DNA from 4 places in the Proteus sp. Marseille-Q3619 genome. Region 1 is predicted to be linked to each of the others. Evidence: predicted binding sites of a transcription regulator. Region 1 holds the regulator's gene; each other region holds the start of a gene.

Region 1 (5,373 bases):
ACATCAGATAAAGACAGCGCAACCAGCCAATTCTTTATTAATGTGGCTGACAATGCATTTTTAGATCACGGTCAACGTGATTTTGGCTATGCCGTATTTGGTAAAGTTGTGAAAGGAATGGATGTAGTTGATAAAATTTCACAAGCTCCAACTCGTAATATTGGACCTTACCAAAATGTGCCAGTAAAAACGGTCACTATTTTATCTGCGGAAGTCGTAAAACAATAAACGCATTATTAGGATAGGATATTTACTTATTCTAATAAGATAAAATGCATATAAACCGGAATGAATATTTTCATTCCGGGATTTTTAGTACAAAAAAAATCTTTTTGATCCTTCCTTTTTTCGTGTGATCTCCTGCAATAAGTATTCACTACGCTATTAATCACTCTATTCATCATCAATTACCGTCATTCTTGTTATTGCGCAATAAATCAGCAGGTTTTCTTGCTTACTATTCATATTTTACACCTGTGCTATGATAATCGGCTTTGTTGTACCCAAGTCGGTTAAACAACGAGCTATTTTGGCAAATCTACACTCGCTTTAAAATAGTAATAAAATAGATAATGATAAGAAAATCAGTCGGATAGGCTAATATGCTGTTACTTATTGATAATTACGACTCGTTTACCTACAACCTCTATCAGTATTTCTGTGAATTGGGTGCTGAGGTTGTTGTTAAGCGTAACGATGAGATCGGACTTAAAGAGATAGAAAAGATGATGCCAGCACATCTTGTTATCTCGCCAGGACCTTGTACTCCTGATGAAGCAGGGATCTCTCTTGAGGCTATACAGCGGTTTGCCGGTGAAATTCCTATTCTTGGCGTTTGTCTTGGACATCAAGCGATAGGACAAGCTTTTGGTGCATCAGTTATCAGAGCACGAGAAGTGATGCATGGTAAAAATTCATTAATACATCATAATCAACAAGGTGTTTTTAAGGGACTTAATCGGCCTTTAAATGTGACGCGTTACCACTCTTTAGTGATTGATGCGACGACATTACCCGTACCTTTTGAAGTGACGGCATGGAGCCAACATGATGGAAATGTTGATGAAATTATGGGAATTCGCCATCGTACTCTGCCAATTGAAGGGGTTCAATTTCACCCAGAAAGTATTTTAAGTGAACAAGGGCATGAGCTATTAAATAATTTCCTTAAATATTAAATGGATAGCATTTAAATAGCGAAATAACGCCTTTTTATACAAAACCACATTTGATTTTTTATTCATATTTAGTGATTATATTTTCATATTGAATATGAATAACGATCAGGTGGGGTAATGACAAAGCAAAGCATCAACCGGGCAACTTACGATCAAGTAATGTTGCCAATTTATTCACCCGCAGAATTTATTCCTGTCAAAGGGATGGGTAGCCGTGTTTGGGATCAGCAGGGAAAATCGTATATTGATTTTGCTGGTGGTATTGCTGTTTTAGCACTGGGGCATGCTCATCCTGCTCTTAATCAAGCCTTGAAAGAACAAAGCGAACAACTTTGGCATGTTAGTAATATTTTTACTAATGAACCAGCATTGCGTTTAGCACAAAAATTAATAGATAACACATTTGCAGAACGTGTCTTTTTTGCCAATTCAGGCGCAGAAGCGAATGAGGCAGCATTTAAGTTGGCTCGCCATTATGCCATCACTCGCCATAGTCCTTATAAAACTAAAATTATTGCTTTTCACCATGCATTCCACGGCAGAACACTGTTTACAGTATCTGTTGGTGGGCAACCTAAATATGCAGATGGTTTTGGCCCTAAGCCTGCAGATATCGTGCATATTCCTTTCAATGATTTAGAGGCGGTTAAAGCTGTTATTGACGACCATACTTGTGCTGTCGTATTGGAACCTGTGCAAGGTGAAGGTGGTGTCACGGCAGCAACACCTGAGTTTATGAGGGGGCTACGTGAATTGTGCGATAAGCATCAAGCTCTGCTTGTTCTTGATGAAGTACAAACAGGTATGGGACGTACAGGCAAGCTTTTCGCCTATATGAACTATGATGTGACACCAGACATTATTACAACTGCAAAAGCGCTAGGAGGTGGTTTTCCACTCAGTGCGATGTTAACAACACATGAAATAGCTTCTGTAATGGGCGTAGGGACTCATGGTACAACTTATGGTGGCAATCCATTAGCTTGTGCAGTGGGTAATGTCGCATTTGATTTAATTAATACACCTGAGGTACTTGAGGGTGTAGAAAAGCGCTATCAATGGATTGTGAATGAACTGGTGGCAATTAATCAAACGTACGATGTCTTTTCGCAAATCCGTGGACAAGGTTTATTGATCGGTGCGCAATTGGCACCACAATATAAAGGTAAAGCCAAAGAGTTACTCAGTCTTGCTGCCAAACATGGCTTAATGATGTTAAACGCAGGAGCAGATGTAATGCGTTTTACACCATCGTTAATTATTACCCAAGAAGAATTACAAGAAGGAATGGTGGCATTAAAAGCGGCTATTGCGGAATTTGTAAAAGGGTAGTGCGGACTAAAAACCCCATCTATAAGGATGGGGTTTATACAGATTGTATCATCAATAGCCCTTTTATTGGGCTATTGTTTGTTCGGGGTGGGGAAACTTAGCGAGTCCCGTAAACGACGATAGTTTTACCGTGTGCTGAGATCAGGTTTTGATCTTCTAGCATTTTGAGAATACGGCCTACAGTTTCGCGTGAACAACCAACGATTTGACCAATTTCCTGACGTGTAATTTTAATTTGCATGCCATCAGGATGCGTCATGGCATCGGGTTGTTTTGCTAAGTTTAGTAAGGTCTGTGCAATACGGCCTGTAACATCAAGGAAAGCAAGGTTACCTACTTTTTCTGATGTTGTTTGTAATCTGTTCGCCATTTGAGCAGAAAGGCGCATCAGAATATCAGGGTTAACCTGAATTAATTGACGGAATTTTTTATAGGAAATTTCTGCTACTTCACAGGCTGTTTTTGCTCTAACCCATGCACTACGTTCTTGATCTTCTTCAAATAATCCAAGTTCACCGATGAAATCCCCCTGATTTAGGTAGGAGAGGATCATTTCTTTTCCTTCTTCATCTTTAATAAGAACAGCCACGGAACCTTTAACAATATAATAAAGTGTTTCCGCTTTCTCACCTTGGTGGATCAGCGTGCTCTTGGATGGATATTTGTGAATATGGCAGTGTGACAAAAACCATTCAAGAGTCGGGTCTGTTTGCGGCTTGCCGAGAACCATTCGCGTTATCCTCTGTACGTTAAATGCAGCCTTTCAAAACGGATAGGTTCCCTTTTGATACAGCGTGCTTAAAAATCCTATCTTTACCTATTAACTTCCTGAGAACACGGTAAGTTAATATGGAGTAGATTATAATAAATGAGAAAATAATGCATTGATCTTAACCACTATCATCAAGCAGATATTGTTTTTAACACAATTAGTGCATTAAGTCTCGTTTTACGCAGTCAGCATAATAAACCTATTTGCTAATTGCTAGTTGAATTATGAGAATGTACTCTTTTAGTTTCTGTCATCTTTAGGGGAAAATAAATGGAAGCGAGAGTTAAGTGGGTAGAAGATTTATCTTTTGTCGGTGAGTCTTCTTCTGGTCATCAAATCATGATGGATGGAAATTCGGGTGATAAAGCACCAAGCCCAATGGAAATGGTATTAATTGCTGCAGGTGGGTGTAGCGCTATTGATGTTGTGAGCATCTTACGTAAAGGTCGTCACCAAGTGACTGATTGTGAAGTGAAATTAACATCAGAAAGACGCGAAGAAGCCCCTCGTCTATTTACTGATATCAATTTACATTTTATTGTTTCAGGTAAAGAATTAACGGATAAAATCGTAGAACGAGCTGTTCAATTATCCGCAGAAAAATATTGTTCTGTTTCTTTAATGCTAGGAAAAGCAGCCAATATTACGCATTCATTTGAAATAAAAGATGCCGACTAATTTTGATATTTTAAAATAAAGTTTAATTCGAAAAATAATATCCCTTAATTAATGGGATATTATTTTTATAGAGATAAATTTTATTTTGGTTAACTTATCTTTTCGCCATTTAATAATTTTTTGACTAATGGCGCCATAATTAATTCCATCGCTAATCCTAATTTCCCGCCCGGTACAACAATAGTATTTATTGTTGACATAAATGAGCCATGCAACATCGCAAGTAAATAGGGAAAATCAATATCGGTTAAGCCTCGAAAACGAATAACAATAAAGCTTTCATCGAGAGTGGGGATTGCTTTGGCAGAAAAAGGGTTTGAAGTATCAACCGTTGGAACTCGTTGGAAGTTAATGTGAGTGCGTGAGAATTGAGGAATAATATAGCTAATATAATCATCCATTGAGCGTACAACCGAATCTCTTACCGCCTCTTGTGAGTGTCCTCTTTCTGTGGTGTCTCGAATAAGCTTTTGTATCCACTCTAGGTTTACGATAGGGACAACACCCACTAGTAAATCAACATGTTGTGCGACATCGTGCTCATTGGTGACAACGCCCCCGTGTAACCCTTCATAAAAGAGAACATCGGTATTGTTTGGCAAAGGCTCCCAAGGTGTAAATGTACCTGGTAATTGGTTGTAGGGAGTGGCTTCATCATAAGAGTGTAGATACTTGCGAGATTGACCTTGTCCTGTATCACTATACTGACTTAAGGTCTTACTCAGTAAGCTAAAATCATTTGCTTCAGGGCCAAAATAACTGATATGTCTACCTTGTTCTCTGGCTTTTCTTATCGCCATATCCATTTCAGGACGGGTATAGCGATGGAAACTATCTCCATCAATCAATGCAGCATTTGCATTGAGTTGTTGGAATATCTTACGAAAAGCTTGGCTTGTTGTGGTAGTTCCTGCACCACTTGAGCCAGTCACTGCGATGATCGGATGCTTGATTGACATAGGTTATCCTTTTGCTAAATAAGGTTGGCCCTTATTGACGGCGATACATCGCTTGCTTTGAATAACTAACCAGAGCGAAACTGCGATGCCGGCATAATATTGACGCTCTCATGAAGTTCTGACCAAACCAATACGGCTTCACCGGATTTAAGTTGTTTTTTTACGTCGGCGACTTTTTGTTCAAGCGTTTTCTCTTGGATACCATAATCAGTGCCTTCTCGTAAAACAAAACTTTCAATAAGATTATCAAGTGTCTCTGTGGAAAGCTCATTCCAAGGAATTATCATTTGGTTTTCTCCAAATAAGCGGATAACCAGTCAGGTATTCGGCTTTCAAGCCACATCACGGGTTTAGAAAGTTTTCCACTTACAAAACCGACATGCCCACCAAACTCGGTGAGTTGATATTCAATGTTGTTTGGTAAGGTTGTGATATCAGGAATAACATCCGCAGA
Region 2 (5,373 bases), 1.9 Mb from region 1:
AGTGAAAACAGCGCTAATTGGTGAAAAAATCTTAATTCAACACAAATCAGCGTTGAAACATTTAAAGGTAAAGTTCAACTAAGTGGTTTCGTCTCTTCTCAAGCAGATGCCAATCGTGCCATTGAAACAACACGTAAAGTAACTGGTGTAAAAGGGGTTATAAACTCAATGGTTATTCGCTGATCCGCTTTTATTCTCGTCTTCCTTTAGCCCTAATTTTCTAGACCACTTCGGTGGTCTTTTTTTGTCCAAGATTTTTGTCTTAATCATTTAATCTTTCATAAAGTAGATCAATTTTTGCAAAAAAAACAAATAAGCTAAAAAGTGTCTATTTTTACTCCACGCTAGAATTAGCTCATAAAAAGAACAAATAAGAAATATTACTAATCATTTTGAGATTATAAGTTAACCACCTTATTATCCTGAATATCTCCTCTGTTGATATCATTTTATTCTTTTTCTATTTTCTTCTATCTATTGATAGATAAAGCCGTTTTACTAAATCCAAATATAAAGATGTATTTTAAATACATCTATAAAATACACTCTTTTACTTATTAAAATGCCAGCAACTCTTAATAAATAAAACTACACTTTTTTATTTTGATAATATCAATAAATAAAAGATGTATATTAAATACACTTTAATGAATGTTAAAATGCTAAATGTCTTATTTCAGATGTATATTTACCTATTTAATGTTGCTTTTAATAACTCATAATTCAGGTATTAATAATAAAAAAAGAAGCTGTATATAATCTAGAAATGAAAGATTTTTAGTAAATCAAAAGATAAAAAAAGCGAAGGTAATCTTCGCTTTTTCATTATGAGATATTCTTTTAAAGAAAGAATAATTAGAAACGGTAACCCACACCAAACATAAATACAAATGGGTCTAAACGTGTTTTAACGTCAAAATCTTTGTCCGCAACAGTGCTATTAAATCTTGCTTTTGTTTCGATGTTCATCCACCAAACAGAAGCATTCAACATCCAGTTTTTATCAAGGTTATAATCTAAACCTGCCTGTGCCGCAAAGCCCCATGAATCCTTAAGATCAAGACCATTTAAGCCTAAGCCATCTACAGCAGGGTTATTATTAAATTTCTCATCAAAGAAAGTGGTAAAGTTAAGACCTGCACCTAAATAAGGACGTAATTTATCTTCACCATTACCGAAGTAATATTGTGCCATTAATGTTGGTGGTAAATGTTTAACTTTTGCAATTTCACCTACACCCGTCAATGATACTTTATGTTCAAAAGGCGTTGCTGCTAATAACTCAACCCCGATATTATCAGTGATCATATACCCGAAAGTTAAACCTAATTGGGTATTATTATTTACTTCAAAATGGTCGCCACCTAATATTGCATCAGAACCCGCATTAGGACGAACTGTTGCAGTACCCGCACGGAATAAAAAATCACCTGCTTGGTGAGCAAAAGAAATAGAAGGCGCAAGAGTTGCAGCCGCTAAAATAAGCGCAGAAAGTTTTTTCATTATTTAACCCATTCCTGTAATAAGTAAAATCTCCGCTAAAAATATAACCATTTATTGATAATTATGATCTAATGCCGATCACAACTTTGGAATTATTTTTGCAGAAAGTGTTATTTCTCTTTTTATTATTTATCAATACTATTATTTATAATTGATCCGCATCAAATTACCCATTAATACCATTTTTTCTTATAATTAAATTTATTATTACTGTTATTTTTTGAATAAAAAATATCCTTAAAAGACATATTTAAAAATAAAGTTATTATTGTGTTAATATAATGTTTATTTTATTTTCGGTGATGAGGGTGTTCTGATTATCAACATCAAGAAACAATCCAAATAAGAGAAGTAAGAGAAAATATCCCTTTTTGTTGTTGTAAAAGGTACAATAGCGCGCATTGACACAGTCTATTTTTATAGGAGCAGTTTCATGCCTACCACGGCACGCACAATCTACCGAGACAGTCTTAATTTTTATAAGAATGAACGACGTAGCATTGTTACTCTTTCCGCTATTCTTGCTATTATTTTAGCGTTCATTCATGTCTTCATTGGCCCTAATCCTCAAGAATACCAATTGATGATTGAATTTGTGGCTAATTTTAAAAATACACAGCTTTCTTCTGCCTCTCCTGCTGAGTTAGAAGCAATGTCAAACAGTGTCGTGGGTATTGCCAAAAAAGTGTTATCACTGTATGCATTTGAAACATTACAGCAAAGCATCTTGGTTCTAACCTTATTGATGTTCGCCATGGCAATTTCCACAGGTCATAACGTCACCTTAGGTCAAACATTTAATGCAGCCCTACCTCGCTTACCTAAAATGTTCCTATTGATTGTACTGTGCTCTATTTTGATTAGCGCCGGTTTTATGGTGATGATTATTCCTGGCATCATTTTATTAATTGGTTTTGCATTAGCCCCCGTTGTTTTAGTACGTCAACAAAATATGGGAAGTGCAATACGTTTGGGTTGGAAGGTTGGATTTAGTGAATCGGCTGCGCTGATCCCTGCTTTAGGTATTTGGATCTTATTGCAGTTCGGCATTGGTTTTGTGAGTAATCTTACAATTCAACTACCTGATGTTATCCATAACTTCTTATTCTACTTCCTAAAAAATATGGCTTCGGCTTGGATGATTATTTATCTGTTCCGTTTGTTTATGTTGGTTGAAAACAAATACACAACGCAACAGCGTTAATCTATTCAAAGCGTTATCATTACCTATAAAAAATCCCGTGTATAAGCTAATCACTTATCACGGGATTTTGTTATTGATTATGTACCAATAAAGTTTAACCAGTACACTTAGAGAGTAGATGTATGACTCGTTGTTGGCGCATCTACTGTATTCTCATCATTATTTTCAGCGTCTTGTTTTAGTGCCTCTTTTCTTGCTTCTTTCTGTTTTTCTTTGATCTGCTGTCGGCTTTGATACAAGCGGATCACAAAATAGAGATCTGGGGCAATAATCAAATCATCTTCATTGAGCGAAATTTTATTCCGTTCTATCCAACGATTTAACTCCGTTCTGCGCCCCGCTAGAACCAATTTAACGCCTTTTATTCGTAATTCTCTTATTAGCTCATCAATGGCAGCAAATACGCTGACATCATCATAAGTAAAGCTTACAGCAGCATCTACCGCTAACCATGCCGGTCTTTGAGGTGCGCTATCAACCAGTTGTAGTACTCGTTTTTTAAAATAACCCACATTAAAATAAGTCAGTGGTGAATTAAAACGGTACATCATTAAACCATCAATAGGCTCAATGCCATTATCCTTATTCATTGAATGAACCATTCCTTGTTCATCAACACCCAACAACTGATCGCTAGGTCGAAAAACAATACGTAAGAATTGTAATAGACCTAATAAAACCGCAAAACCAATACCATTAATCAGACCTGTCAATAACACAGCTAATAATGTAAATGATGCCAATGTAAATGCTTGTTTATTACGCTTACGATAAGACCAAATATGACGAATACTAAGCAGTGACCAAGAAGAAACTATCAACACTATCCCTAACGAAGACAGTGGAATATAAGCAAGAAAATCGGTCATAAATAACAACACGAGCAAAATCATCAATGCGGCAATAATAGAAACTAACTGCGTTTTCCCCCCAACGGAGTCATTGACCGCTGTACGGCTACTTGCCGCACTTACAGCGAACCCTTGAGACAATGCGGCGGCAATATTGGCAATACCTAATGCTTTTAATTCTTGGTCTGCATCGACATCATAACCATTTTTGCTGGCAAAACTGCGGGCTGTCATCATAAAACTCACAAAACTAATGACAGCCAAGTTTATGGATGGAACTAATAATTCTCGTAATACACCAGGATGAAATCCACTCATCGAGACTACTGGCAGAAATAGATCAACATTTCCAGCCTCTTTATTCACAATAGCAATACCATAGCTTGCTAAATCAAATTGCCAGCTAAGATAAGTCATCACAACCATGGCAATTAATGGCGCAGGCCATCGGCTCCGAAAATAGCGAATACCCAATAATAAGGCGAGTGTTATCGCTGACATCAATAACGTAGGTAAATGTGCATCCATTAATCGAAATGGGACTTCAATGAGTTTTTCAATTAAGTGGTCTGGGGAAGTATCAAAACCAAATACTTTACTAATTTGCCCAACCATAATGGTGATCGCAACACCATTTAAAAGCCCTTGAAGAATGGGGCGAGAAAGAAAATCAGTAAAAGCCCCTAATCTAAAATGGCTGGCTAAAATACACCAAAACCCCGTCATCGCTGTCATGATAATCGCAAGTTGCCATCGAGTATTTTCATCACCAGCAGATAGTGGAATGACTACCGCAGCAATAACGGCACACGTTGCTGCATCAGGCCCCGTAATTAATTGTCGAGAAGTACCAAATAATGCATAAATAATCATGGGGAAAATACAGGCATATAATCCAACAATAGCATTAATGCCTAATAATTCGGTATACGCAATGGCAACAGGTAGTGCGACGGCAGCCACTGAAAGCCCTGCTTTTAAATCATAGCCAAAATATTCACGCTTATAGTTAAATAATAAGCCTAATCCTGGCATCCATTTTATTATTCTTTTTCCGTTCATTGATTTCCTCTTATCAGAAATACTTTTTTATTTATGCATTCATCAAAAAGTGGCGGGTGATAATGATGAGTTAATGAATCATATACTAGTGTAATATTTAAATCCTCTTTCATAACTCAAGCTTGAGTTTTAATTTTACATAAATGCAATTACATTGATTTTTCATTGAGTTATTTCAGACAAAACTCGCATTTTTTGTATAAATTAACACTCTGTCGTTAAAGATATGCAATTGTTTACCCATTTTCTATCGCTTTGCATTAGAATAGCCAAGTTTATGAATTTAATTACCATAGGTTCCTATCTGTTATGAAAAATGGCTGGCTTAAGCAATTACTTGATTTTGCTCCACTATTAGTTTTTTTTATCTTCTATAAATGGCAAGATATTTTCTATGCTTCAGGTGCATTAATTATCGCGACGTGGATCTCAGTCGGTTTAACATGGCTTATTTTCCATAAAGTAGAGAAAGCGCCGCTCATTACCGCTGTGGTTGTCACTATTTTTGGTTCATTAACCCTATTTTTCCATTCTGCTGATTTTATTAAATGGAAAGTGACGGCTATTTATGCCATTTTTGCTATCGTTTTAATTGGTATGCAGTTATTTACGCCAAAAACGTTAATGGAAAGAATGTTAGGCAAAGAGCTCGCTATGCCGCCTGCAAATTGGAAGAAACTCAATATTGCATGGGTGGTTTTCTTTTTTGCTTGTGCTCTTGGTAATATTTATGTGGCATTTTCTTTGGCAGAA
Region 3 (5,373 bases), 700 kb from region 1:
TTTCAGCTAATACATCTATAGTATTAGGATCTAACAACGCTAATGAATCTAAAATAGCGCTAGTAAACAGATGCCCTGTTTTGGAAATAATTAATTCTGTCGGGTCTGTTTTCGCAAGATTGCCATAGAGAATATCGCCACTGCTTTTTTGTTGCTTTTCTTCTGAAAGGTAATCAATTTTAAATTCAGGATAACCACGATACCCCATTTGACGAGAGAAACGGATAACAGAAGCACTACTTACACCTGCTTTAAGTGCCAGATCAGCCGCATTCATACTGGCAATATTCTCACTATTCTCTAATAAATAATGAGCAATACGTTGTTCTGTGCCTTTGCCTTGCATTAGCAAACTTTCAAGCTTTTTGGTCAGTGTCGACATTCTGTTATCCTTTTTATTTCTGACTTATTTCTCTGGATCGGTAAATCCCATTAGCATACTGGCGATAAAACCGACAATCCATGCACCTAATACTGCGATCAGGAACTTAATAATTTGCCCATCGCCCACTAACGGAATTAATGATAACCCAGCTGTACCAAATGGAATAATGATCCCAACTTGGAAATATGCCATTAATGCACCACCAGCCGCACCGCCAATACATCCAGCAACAAATGGTTTTCCTAATGGAAGGGAAACACCAAATAATAAAGGCTCACCGACACCAAAAATACCAACAGGTAATGCACCCATTAATGTTTTCTTTAAACGTTGATTTTTAGTCCGTAGATAGACCCAAAAACAAGAGCCTACTTGCCCCATTCCGCCCATGGCTAAAATAGGGAACAGATAATTTAAACCAAAAGTATTTAAAATTTCGGTATGAATAGGAATTAACCCTTGATGTAATCCCGTTAAGAGTAAAAATAAGAAGCTTCCCCCTAGCGCAGCACCGGTTACAACTGCACCACCACCTTGATTTAAAAGTGATAATGATACGCCTTGTGCTAATAACTGATTAAGATAATGGCCAATAGGTTGGAAGATCATAATCGCCACAAGAGAAGAAACTAAAATAGTCACAAATGGCGTTAAGATAAGATCAAGACTCTCTTTAACGATACTACGAAACCATAATTCTAATTTTGAAGAGAACACGACCACCATTAATACTGCAAAGATCCCACCACTGTTTGGCTGTAATTTCTCACCAAATAAGGTGATATCAGCAAGCCCAGGCATGGCTAATAACCCAGCCATTACGGCACCAATCGACGTTGACGCGCCCAATTCTTTAGCTGTATTTATCCCAATCATAATAGAGAGATATGCAAATACTGTACTACCAATTAATTTGAATAATTTAAATAGCTCAGGGAATTGCTCAACTAAGCCTGGTGCGACTAAACGGATAATATTAATTAACCCCATAATCAAACCGCAGCCAATTAAAGCAGGAATTGTCGGGACAAAAATAGCCGCTAATGTATTTAGCATACGACGAATGGAGAAGCCTTTTTTCACTGGTGTTGACGCAGGCTCATCTTCACTACTTGCTGAACTGTTTTGCATACGCTTATTCATGATGGAATAAACTTTTGCCGCGGTTCCCATTCCTACAATCACTTGGTGCTGTTCGCCATTAAATACAACACCTTTAACGCCTTCGACTTGTTTTAAAGCGTCTGCATCAAATAGCGAGCTATCTTTTAAAATCAGTCGAATACGAGTCATACAATGTGTTAGGGTTGCCACATTTTGAAACCCACCAGCATGTTTTTCTATTTCTATTGCTAACGTGTCGAGATGTTCTATTTTATTAGCCATATGCGTGCCTGCTAAAGTTCAGAGTGTTTACTCATATTGTTATTAGTTAAATAGGGCGAGTTGCTGTTGTAACGAACGATAAGGATATTGCTGCGTAATTTGATCCACTTTCTCCACACTCAGGTGAAGTTCATACATTAAAATGGCTTTCCTAGGATGATAATTAACCATTTGTAACAGGGTTCTGGCTGTTTCATGTGAAATTCCACACACCTCGCTGACAATACCTTCAGCACGACGTTGCAATTTCTCATTACTCGCAACCACATCCACCATCAGGTTTTTATGCACTTTTCCAAGTTTAGTCATCACGCTAGTACTTAACATACCCAAAATCATTTTTTGAGCTGTGCCACTTTTCATTCTTGTAGAGCCTGTTAACACCTCTGCGCCCACATCTGGTGCAATAGATAAATCAGCAATTTCACTCATCATACTTTTGCCACGCGTAGTAATAGATACTGTCAATGCTTTTAGCTTCTTGCCATATTGCAAAGCTGCGACAGTGAAGGGAGTGCGACCACTTGCGGCAATGCCAATAACGACATCTTTATCACTGACATGACGACGTTGAAGCTCTTCAATTGCCGCCTCTTGGCTATCTTCAATATTTTCAACCGCTTTTAGCATTGCATCATGACCGCCAGCAATAATCGCCTGTACTAATGCAGGAGATACACCAAAAGTAGGTGGACATTCCGCACTGTCTAGTACCGCTAATCGGCCACTTGTTCCTGCACCAACATAAAAAATACGTCCACCTTTTTGCAGACGTTCAGTAATTCTTTCTACTGCTTTAGCAATAGCGGGTAATTCTTTTTTAACTGCATTGGCAACAGTCATATCTGCACTATTGATAAGCGTAACCAACTCTAAAGCGCTTAATTCAGAAAACTGTGTTGTTTCTTGATTGCTTTCATTTTTAAGACATTCGCTTAATGCATCTTCTTTCATCATAACAACCTTAATGAAACCAAATTTCAATTAAAATTACATCTTATGAAATTATATTTCAATGATAATTGTCACCACTCTGTGAAATCAGTCACATTAAGTTAAACCTTTTTTCTTTTTAAGAAATCCAACAGTGACTATAAAAACATAATAATCTATTGATTTTAAAGAAATTCCACTTGCTTTTTAAATGAGATAGCAAGTGGAATACAAAGATGTGATAGTGCAGAAGTGTACTACTTGGCTTGCGCTAGAAACTGCCCAAACTCTTCAAGGCTTGGATAAGAAGATTGTGTGCCTTTTCCTGCAACACTTAAACCAGAAAACATCACGGCTTTATTTAACGCTTCTTCAATATTATTGGTGTGAACATAATAATGGGAGAAACAACCAATAAAGGCATCCCCCGCCCCACTAGTATCAATTGCATCAACTTTAATGGCCGGAATATATTTTTCAATTTCACCATTCATCCATAATGCGCCTTTTTCACCTAATGTAACGATAACATTCTTAAAGCCTTTTTGTAGTAAAGAACAAGCGGCTTCACGGATTTCATCCATTGTAGTGATTGGCATACCAGTCAAAATTTCAAGTTCTGTTTCATTCGGAACAAAAAAGTCACAACGAGCTGCAATATCAAGATCTAATGCTTTTGAAGCAGGCGCTGGGTTAAATAACACAGGAATATGATGTTTGTTACCGAACTCAATGGCGTGATACACCGTTTCAAGCGGGATTTCTAATTGCAATACGATTATTTTGCATTTTTTCAGGCTATCTGTGGCTCTATCAATATCCTCTGGCGATAAATGCTGATTAGCACCTTTAACAATTAAAATGCTATTTGATGATTGAGAAGTCACAAAAATGGGCGCAACACCACTTGTTGTACCAGGCACTTTTTCAACATAGCGCGTGTTAATACCATAAGACTCTAAATTCATGATGGTGTTATCCGCGAAAATATCATCGCCAACCTTTGTTAACATCATCACTTTTGAATTTAATTTAGCAGCAGCAACAGCTTGATTTGCCCCTTTACCACCACAGCCAATCTTAAATGCTGGCGCCTCAAGGGTTTCTCCCTCTTTTGGCATCCTGTCTATATAGGTGATCAAATCCACCATATTTGAACCAATCACTGCGATATCCATAGCGCCTCTTACTCTTATATGAAATTTTTAAATGTGAAAATAGTGACATTTTGATAGCTGTATAACAGTATCATGTTATTTAAATATCATTTGTGATTGTTATCCCGTTAAAACGGCACTAATATGTTGCCAAAATCACATGGGTGATGAATAACAATCTTCTTATTAAGGAATATACTATGCGTCCATTAGCTAATTATATCGATCATACCCTTCTTGCTGCAGATACAACTGAAGCACAAATCAAAAAATTGTGTGCTGAAGCAGTTGAACACGGTTTCTTCTCTGTTTGTATTAACACTTCTTACATCCCTTTAGCAAGAACTTGCCTTGATGGAAGTGATGTAAAAGTATGTTGTGTTATCGACTTCCCATTTGGGGCTGGTTTAACAGCAACAAAAGCCTTTGAAGCCGCTGAAGCTATTCGTCAAGGCGCACAAGAAGTAGATATGGTTATCAATATCGGAATGTTAAAAAGCGGTCGTTTAGACTTTGTAAAACAAGATATTGAAGCAGTAAAAGCCGCTTGTGGTAATACAACTCTGAAAGTTATTTTAGAAACTTGCTTATTAACTGACGACGAAGTACGTTTAGTTTGTGAAATGTGTCGTGAGATCCGCGTTGATTTTGTGAAAACATCAACAGGATACAGTACAATGGGCGCAACAGAACATCATGTTGCTTTAATGCGCAAAACAGTGGGTGATGAAGTTGGTGTGAAAGCATCAGGTGGTGTTCGCGATCGCCAAACAGCATTAAACATGATCAAAGCAGGTGCAACACGTATCGGCGCTAGCGCAAGTGTCGCTATCGCAACAGATTCAGATGCACCTGAATCAAACTACTAATTATTTAGCGTATATTTTCTTGGAGTACGCTATTCGATAACACAAGGATCCTTCGGTGATAGAGACCAAACAGCACGAACGTTTGCGCCGCCTCAGTGAATGTATAAAACGCTCAGGTCGCATACATCTTAAAGACGCCGCAAGGATCCTTGAAGTTTCTGAAATGACAATTAGGCGCGACCTTAGTTCTGACGCCGAAAACCCTTTTCCGATGTCATTATTAGGTGGCTACGTTGTTGCATTAGCCCAGCCCCATTCAGGGTTAATCTCAACATCCTCTAATATTATTACGCCAGATCAAACTGAAGAACTTCATATTCCTAATCTTGCCGCTGGCATGGTATCTGACGGCGATGTTCTTTTTTTCGATAACGGGCAGTTTATTCCCACACTGATTGAGCTTATTCCTGATAATCTGCATTTCACGGGGATCTGTTATTCTCATCGAGTATTTTTGGCATTAAGCCAGAAAAAAAATGCCACCGTATTACTCTGCGGAGGTGAATATCGTCCTAAAAGTGACTCTTTCTACAATCCTACCCAACCTTCTTATCTTGATAGCATTAATCCCAAAAAAGCCTTTATTTCAGCCGAAGGTGTTCATCTCGATTTTGGCGTTACCTGTTATAACATCGACGATCTG
Region 4 (5,373 bases), 350 kb from region 1:
TTCCATCAGACCCGTGAACACTAAATACTCGTCATACTTCAAGTTGCAGCGTTGTTGACTACGTTCATTCGCACTAGTCACATACTTTTGTATGTTCCTAGCGACTCATTCACTTGTCGCCTAGCTGCACCTTGAATTATTTAGAGTATTTATTTGCCATGTTTCAAGTTGCAGCGTTGTTGACTATGTTCATTCGCACTAGTCACATACTTTTGTATGTTCCTAGCGACTCATTCACTTGTCGCCTAGCTGCACCTTGAATTATTTAGAGTATTTATTTGCCATGTTTCAAGTTGCAGCGTTGTTGACTATGTTCATTCGCACTAGTCACATACTTTTGTATGTTCCTAGCGACTCATTCACTTGTCGCCTAGCTGCACCTTGAATTATTTAGAGTATTTATTTGCCATGTTTCAAGTTGCAGCGTTGTTGACTATGTTCATTCGCACTAGTCACATACTTTTGTATGTTCCTAGCGACTCATTCACTTGTCGCCTAGCTGCACCTTGAATTATTTAGAGTATTTATTTGCCATGTTTCAAGTTGCAGCGTTGTTGACTACGTTCATTTGCACTAGTCACATACTTTTGTATGTTCCTAGCGACTCATTCACTTGTCGCCTAGCTGCACCTTGAATTATTTAGAGTAAGAGTGCTGTTATGTTTCAAGTTGCAGCTCGAATTATTTAAAGTAAGCATGCTGAAGCTGCATCTAGACTTATTTTGAGTATTTAACTCAATGAAAAGGCTATATTTTTAATATAGCCTTTTTTGTTTTTTTACGTCATTGCACATTATTTAACAATAACACTCTGTGAGATACTCGATTTCTCTATTAAATTCGTTTTGTATACCCTGAATATCCTGCCCAAAAACCCTTCTTCATTCGGAATTACTCTTTTTTTTCTGCTAAAATTATACTCGTTTTTATACTTATTTATAAATAAATGTAAAATTTTTTATAGTTTTATGGGTTATTAATAGAATAAAATCATTAGGATTAGTCTTTATTTGTTATTTTTTGCTTTATTAAATGCCAATAGATTATTAGTGTAATAGCTTAGTTTGTTAAAATTTTTTAGTACTTAATAAAAATACACATATTAAAAATACACATATTTCCTATCGCAGTTATTGTGATTAGGGGGAGAGCAATGAAACAATATAAAACGCTAAAATTAGCGTTAGTAATGTCAATGGGCTTAACTTTTTTCAGTATGGGCGCGTCAGCCGAAACATCGTGGTATAGCGAAATTAATACTGTAACGAATAACACAGGGCAGAATCTAAGCGATACTTCTATTTCTAATAAAATTAAAGGTACGCTATTGCCAATGCAAGATATCGATAGTGACAATATTTCTATTCGTACTGAATTTGGGCATGTCTTTCTTTCAGGTTTTGTTGATAGTAAAGCGCAAGAAGAAAAAATATTGCAAGTTATTGAAAAAATTGAAGGAGTTAAAAGCGTAGACTCAGATGTAAATATCAAATCATAAACATGATTTTCTTTTATATTCGTCATATTCTAAGAAGATATTGTCTAAATTATTTGTATGAATACGTAAAAAGAATGACGTCAAAAAAATGTGAGGGTATCCTTTGTTAAGTTGTATAAAGGAGACATTATGGGGAAGTATATACCTGTCACATTAAATAATATTACGGCACTCGAATTTCAATCATCATTGCCACAAGGTAAAGTTGCTTTAGTTTGTGAAGGCGGGGGACAACGCGGGATCTTTACTGCGGGTGTCCTTGATGAATTTATGCGATCACAATTTGATCCCTTTGATATTTTACTTGGGGTATCTGCGGGAGCGCAAAATTTATCTGCTTTTGCCTGTGGTCAGCGTGGGTATGCACGTAAAATTATTAATCGCTATACAACTAATAATCAATTCTTCAATCCTATTCGCTTTGTTCGTGGCGGCAATTTACTCGATCTTGATTGGTATATAGAAACAACGGCTAAAGAAATGCCTCTTGATATGCCAACAGCACTACGCCGTTTTGATGCGGGTCGCGAATTTTATATGGTGGCAAGTCGTTCTGATAATTTTCAGGCAAATTATTTTCAGCCCGATGAACCGACTTGGCTTGAGATAATCAAAGCATCCAGTGCCATTCCTGCTTTTTATCGTAATGGTGTCTTATTTCATGATGTTGTTTATCATGATGGTGGTATCAGCGATGCTATTCCTGTGAGAGAAGCTTATCGACGTGGTTGTCGTACTATTGTCGTTGTTCGTACCGTTCCTTCTGAATATCAATACACAACAGAATGGGTTGAGCGTATGGGAAAATGGTTTGAAAATAGCCGTTTACAGCGCTTTATGGCGATGGCTCAAGTACATATCGAAACCTATACCGACACAATTAAATTTATCCAATCTCCCCCAGAAGATGTTGTTGTTATTGAAATATATCCACCAACTACATTGCAATCTAGTGCATTAGGAAGTCGTTTAAATGCATTAAATCATGATTATCATGTGGGGAGACGTTGCGGGCGTTATTTTCTGGCGACAATTGGTCAGCATTTCTCTAAGAAAAAATTCAAACAGTATGATAGAAAAGTCTTTAGCTTGTTTGAACAAGAAGCGAAGGCTGATAAAGCAGAGAATGCTTCTATTATTCAACAAGGAACTCGAAGCGTACATCCTGACGTGAGGCAAATTCAGAATGAATAAATTTATTGATACTCACTGCCATTTTGATTTTCCGGTTTTTTATGATGATATTGCCAACAGCTTGTCACTAGCGCATCAAGCTCATATTGAAAAAATAATTATTCCCGCCGTTGCACGTTGGAATTTTGATGTTGTTGCAGAGTTAGCGAATAATCATCATCAATTATATTGTGCATTGGGGTTACACCCTTTATATATTGAAGAGCACACTGAACAGCATCTCTTGGAATTAAAACAGAAATTAAAAACAGCTTCTCGTTGTGTTGCCATCGGAGAGATAGGGCTTGATGACTATATGGATAATCCTCAGCCTGAGAAGCAAGAGGCGTTTTTAATTGCACAGCTTAAACTAGCGATTGAATTTGATTTGCCTGTGATCCTACATTCACGTAAAACCCACGATAAGTTAAGTGCACTTTTACGCCGTTATGATGTGCCTCGCAAAGGGGTTATTCATGGTTTTGCAGGAAGTCTGCAACAGGCAGAAAAGTTTATTCAGCAAGGCTATTTTATTGGCGTTGGTGGAACTATTACTTATGAGCGAGCACAAAAAACTCGCCGCGCAATTGCCTCGTTACCACTAGAATGTCTGTTATTAGAAACAGATGCTCCTGATATGCCTGTGAGTGGTTTTCAAGGTGAACCTAATCGCCCTGAGCGTATTCAGAACGTTTTTTCCCAACTCTGTGATCTGCGTCAAGGATCACCAGAGGTGATCGCAGAGCAACTCTATCTCAATAGCCTACAATTATTCCAATTAAAAGATAACACCTCGTCTTTATCTTAAACTTATTTAATCAAAAAGATTAAAAATACGCCTTATTTTAATTGTACTTATACAAATAAAACGTTCATTTATTTCTGCTATTTAAGATTAAAGCCATCATTTGTTAATCGAATGATATTTTTTTTAAATTAGCCTATTCAATAAGTGCGTTTTTTAGGTTTGTTTATGTGATCTACTTCTCATTTGTGGGTTTTGTGTTGCTTTTTCCAAGCGCTATTTGTGATGGATATAGAGGGTTCTTTTTCTGGACTAGGTATAATTATCTGGCAAAAAGAGTCAATAATCTCAGGTTAGAGCATTATTGATAATCCATTAAATTTTTATGTGAACAGGGATCCTTCAATGCAACTCATTATGAGCTTGGTCGGAATGGCAACATTAATATTGATAGCCATTCTGTTTTCCAGCAATCGACGTGCAATTAGACTACGTACAGTTGGTGGCGCATTCCTTATTCAGATTGGCTTAGGTGCATTTGTTCTTTATTCCGACGGTGGTCGCGAAGTGCTTCTTGCGGTTTCTGATGGTGTTAAGAATGTTATTGATTACGGCAATAATGGGATGAGCTTCCTATTTGCAGGCCTAGTATCAGATAAAATGTTCGAGTTGTTTGGTGGTGGCGGTTTCGTATTCGCCCTACGCGTACTGCCTGTTATCGTGTTTTTCTCTTCTTTAATTGCTGTGCTGTATTACCTCGGCATTATGCAAATTGTGATTAAGATTCTTGGTGGTGGTTTACAGAAAGTCCTTGGTACATCACGCACAGAATCGATGTCTGCAACAGCCAATATCTTTGTGGGTCAGACCGAAGCTCCGCTTGTTGTTCGTCCTTATATTGCAAGAATGACAACCTCTGAGTTATTCGCTGTTATGTGTGGTGGCCTTGCTTCTGTTGCTGGTTCTGTTCTTGCTGGATATGCAAGCATGGGCGTGCCATTAGAGTATTTGATTACGGCATCATTTATGGCCGCACCAGGTGGTTTACTCTTTGCTAAGCTGTTGATCCCTGAAACAGAAACGCCAGACGATCAAAAAGATGCGCTGGATAAAATGACCGATGAAGAAAAACCAGCAAATATTATTGATGCAGCTGCAGCTGGGGCATCTTCAGGTTTACAGCTTGCTCTTAACGTCGGTGCTATGTTACTTGCTTTCGTTGCGTTAATTGCATTAGTCAATGGTATCTTAGGTGGCATTGGTGGCTGGTTTGGTTATGAGAATTTCTCATTAGAATTAGTATTAGGTTGGGTTTTTGCACCTATTGCTTTCTTAATCGGTGTACCTTGGAGTGAAGCGACCGTTGCTGGCTCATTTATTGGTCAAAAACTGGTTATTAATGAATTCTATGCTTACTCTGAATTTAGCAAATATCTACAAGATGAAGCTCAAGTTGCTGCATCAGGCTTAATCATCTTATCAGAACAAACAAAGATAATTATCTCCTTTGCACTGTGCGGTTTTGCTAACCTCTCTTCCGTTGCTGTACTGCTAGGTGGTTTAGGTGGAATGGCTCCAAATCGCCGTAAAGACGTGGCTCGTTTAGGGATGAAAGCCGTACTTGCTGGTACACTCTCTAACTTAATGAGTGCGACGATTGCAGGTTTCTTCTTTGCATTAACCGCAATGGCTGTTGTTGCTGCTTAATTGATTTTGATTATAAAGAGCAGATGGGTTTTGCCTGTCTGCTCTTTTATGTTTGTTTTCTGCTGTAATGTTAACTACTTTTATTGTGAGAGATATTTCGCAATTTGTATTGAATAGGGTCAATAGCGATATCATTTCATATTGATCTCGCTTTTTTTGCGTTATAAAGACGACTTAGAGGCGTTATTCGAGTAACATTAAACCAGAAAATGACCTAATTGTGATGTTGATCACACTTATATGTCATTGT

Evidence for each region. The regulator CRP, encoded in region 1, controls carbon source genes, mostly activating them, when cyclic AMP is high. The targets are predictions, from matches to a motif close to ATGTGANNNNNNTCACAT.
Region 2: a site for CRP is predicted at 1,653-1,670, ahead of ompW (outer membrane protein OmpW). Genes of this name have one in related genera too.
Region 3: a site for CRP is predicted at 4,006-4,023, ahead of deoC (deoxyribose-phosphate aldolase). Genes of this name have one in related genera too.
Region 4: a site for CRP is predicted at 3,645-3,662, ahead of ACWPWK_RS07065 (NupC/NupG family nucleoside CNT transporter). Genes of this name have one in related genera too.

What each region holds. Positions count from the first base shown of each region.
Region 1 covers NZ_CBDIMP010000001.1:1,899,774-1,905,146, reverse strand. The annotation lists gene ppiA (peptidylprolyl isomerase A) at 1-228, shown strand, start outside; gene ACWPWK_RS08720 (aminodeoxychorismate synthase component II) at 603-1,178, shown strand; gene argD (bifunctional acetylornithine/succinyldiaminopimelate transaminase) at 1,296-2,510, shown strand; gene crp (cAMP-activated global transcriptional regulator CRP) at 2,608-3,240, opposite strand; gene ACWPWK_RS08705 (OsmC family protein) at 3,553-3,960, shown strand; gene ACWPWK_RS08700 (phosphoribulokinase) at 4,050-4,919, opposite strand; gene ACWPWK_RS08695 (YheU family protein) at 4,985-5,206, opposite strand; gene ACWPWK_RS08690 (hydrolase) at 5,203-5,373, opposite strand, start outside.
Region 2 covers NZ_CBDIMP010000001.1:24,832-30,204, reverse strand. The annotation lists partial or broken gene ACWPWK_RS00165 (BON domain-containing protein) at 1-183, shown strand, start outside; gene ompW (outer membrane protein OmpW) at 856-1,503, opposite strand; gene ACWPWK_RS00155 (YciC family protein) at 1,937-2,707, shown strand; gene ACWPWK_RS00150 (SulP family inorganic anion transporter) at 2,815-4,620, opposite strand; partial or broken gene ACWPWK_RS00145 (septation protein A) at 4,930-5,373, shown strand, end outside.
Region 3 covers NZ_CBDIMP010000001.1:2,598,751-2,604,123, reverse strand. The annotation lists gene ACWPWK_RS12025 (MurR/RpiR family transcriptional regulator) at 1-382, opposite strand, end outside; gene ACWPWK_RS12020 (PTS transporter subunit EIIC) at 407-1,771, opposite strand; gene murQ (N-acetylmuramic acid 6-phosphate etherase) at 1,814-2,725, opposite strand; gene rbsK (ribokinase) at 2,962-3,882, opposite strand; gene deoC (deoxyribose-phosphate aldolase) at 4,062-4,730, shown strand; gene ACWPWK_RS12000 (DeoR family transcriptional regulator) at 4,786-5,373, shown strand, end outside.
Region 4 covers NZ_CBDIMP010000001.1:1,550,248-1,555,620, reverse strand. The annotation lists gene prfC (peptide chain release factor 3) at 1-24, shown strand, start outside; gene ACWPWK_RS07080 (BON domain-containing protein) at 1,154-1,498, shown strand; gene ACWPWK_RS07075 (patatin-like phospholipase family protein) at 1,628-2,692, shown strand; gene ACWPWK_RS07070 (TatD family hydrolase) at 2,685-3,479, shown strand; gene ACWPWK_RS07065 (NupC/NupG family nucleoside CNT transporter) at 3,822-5,123, shown strand.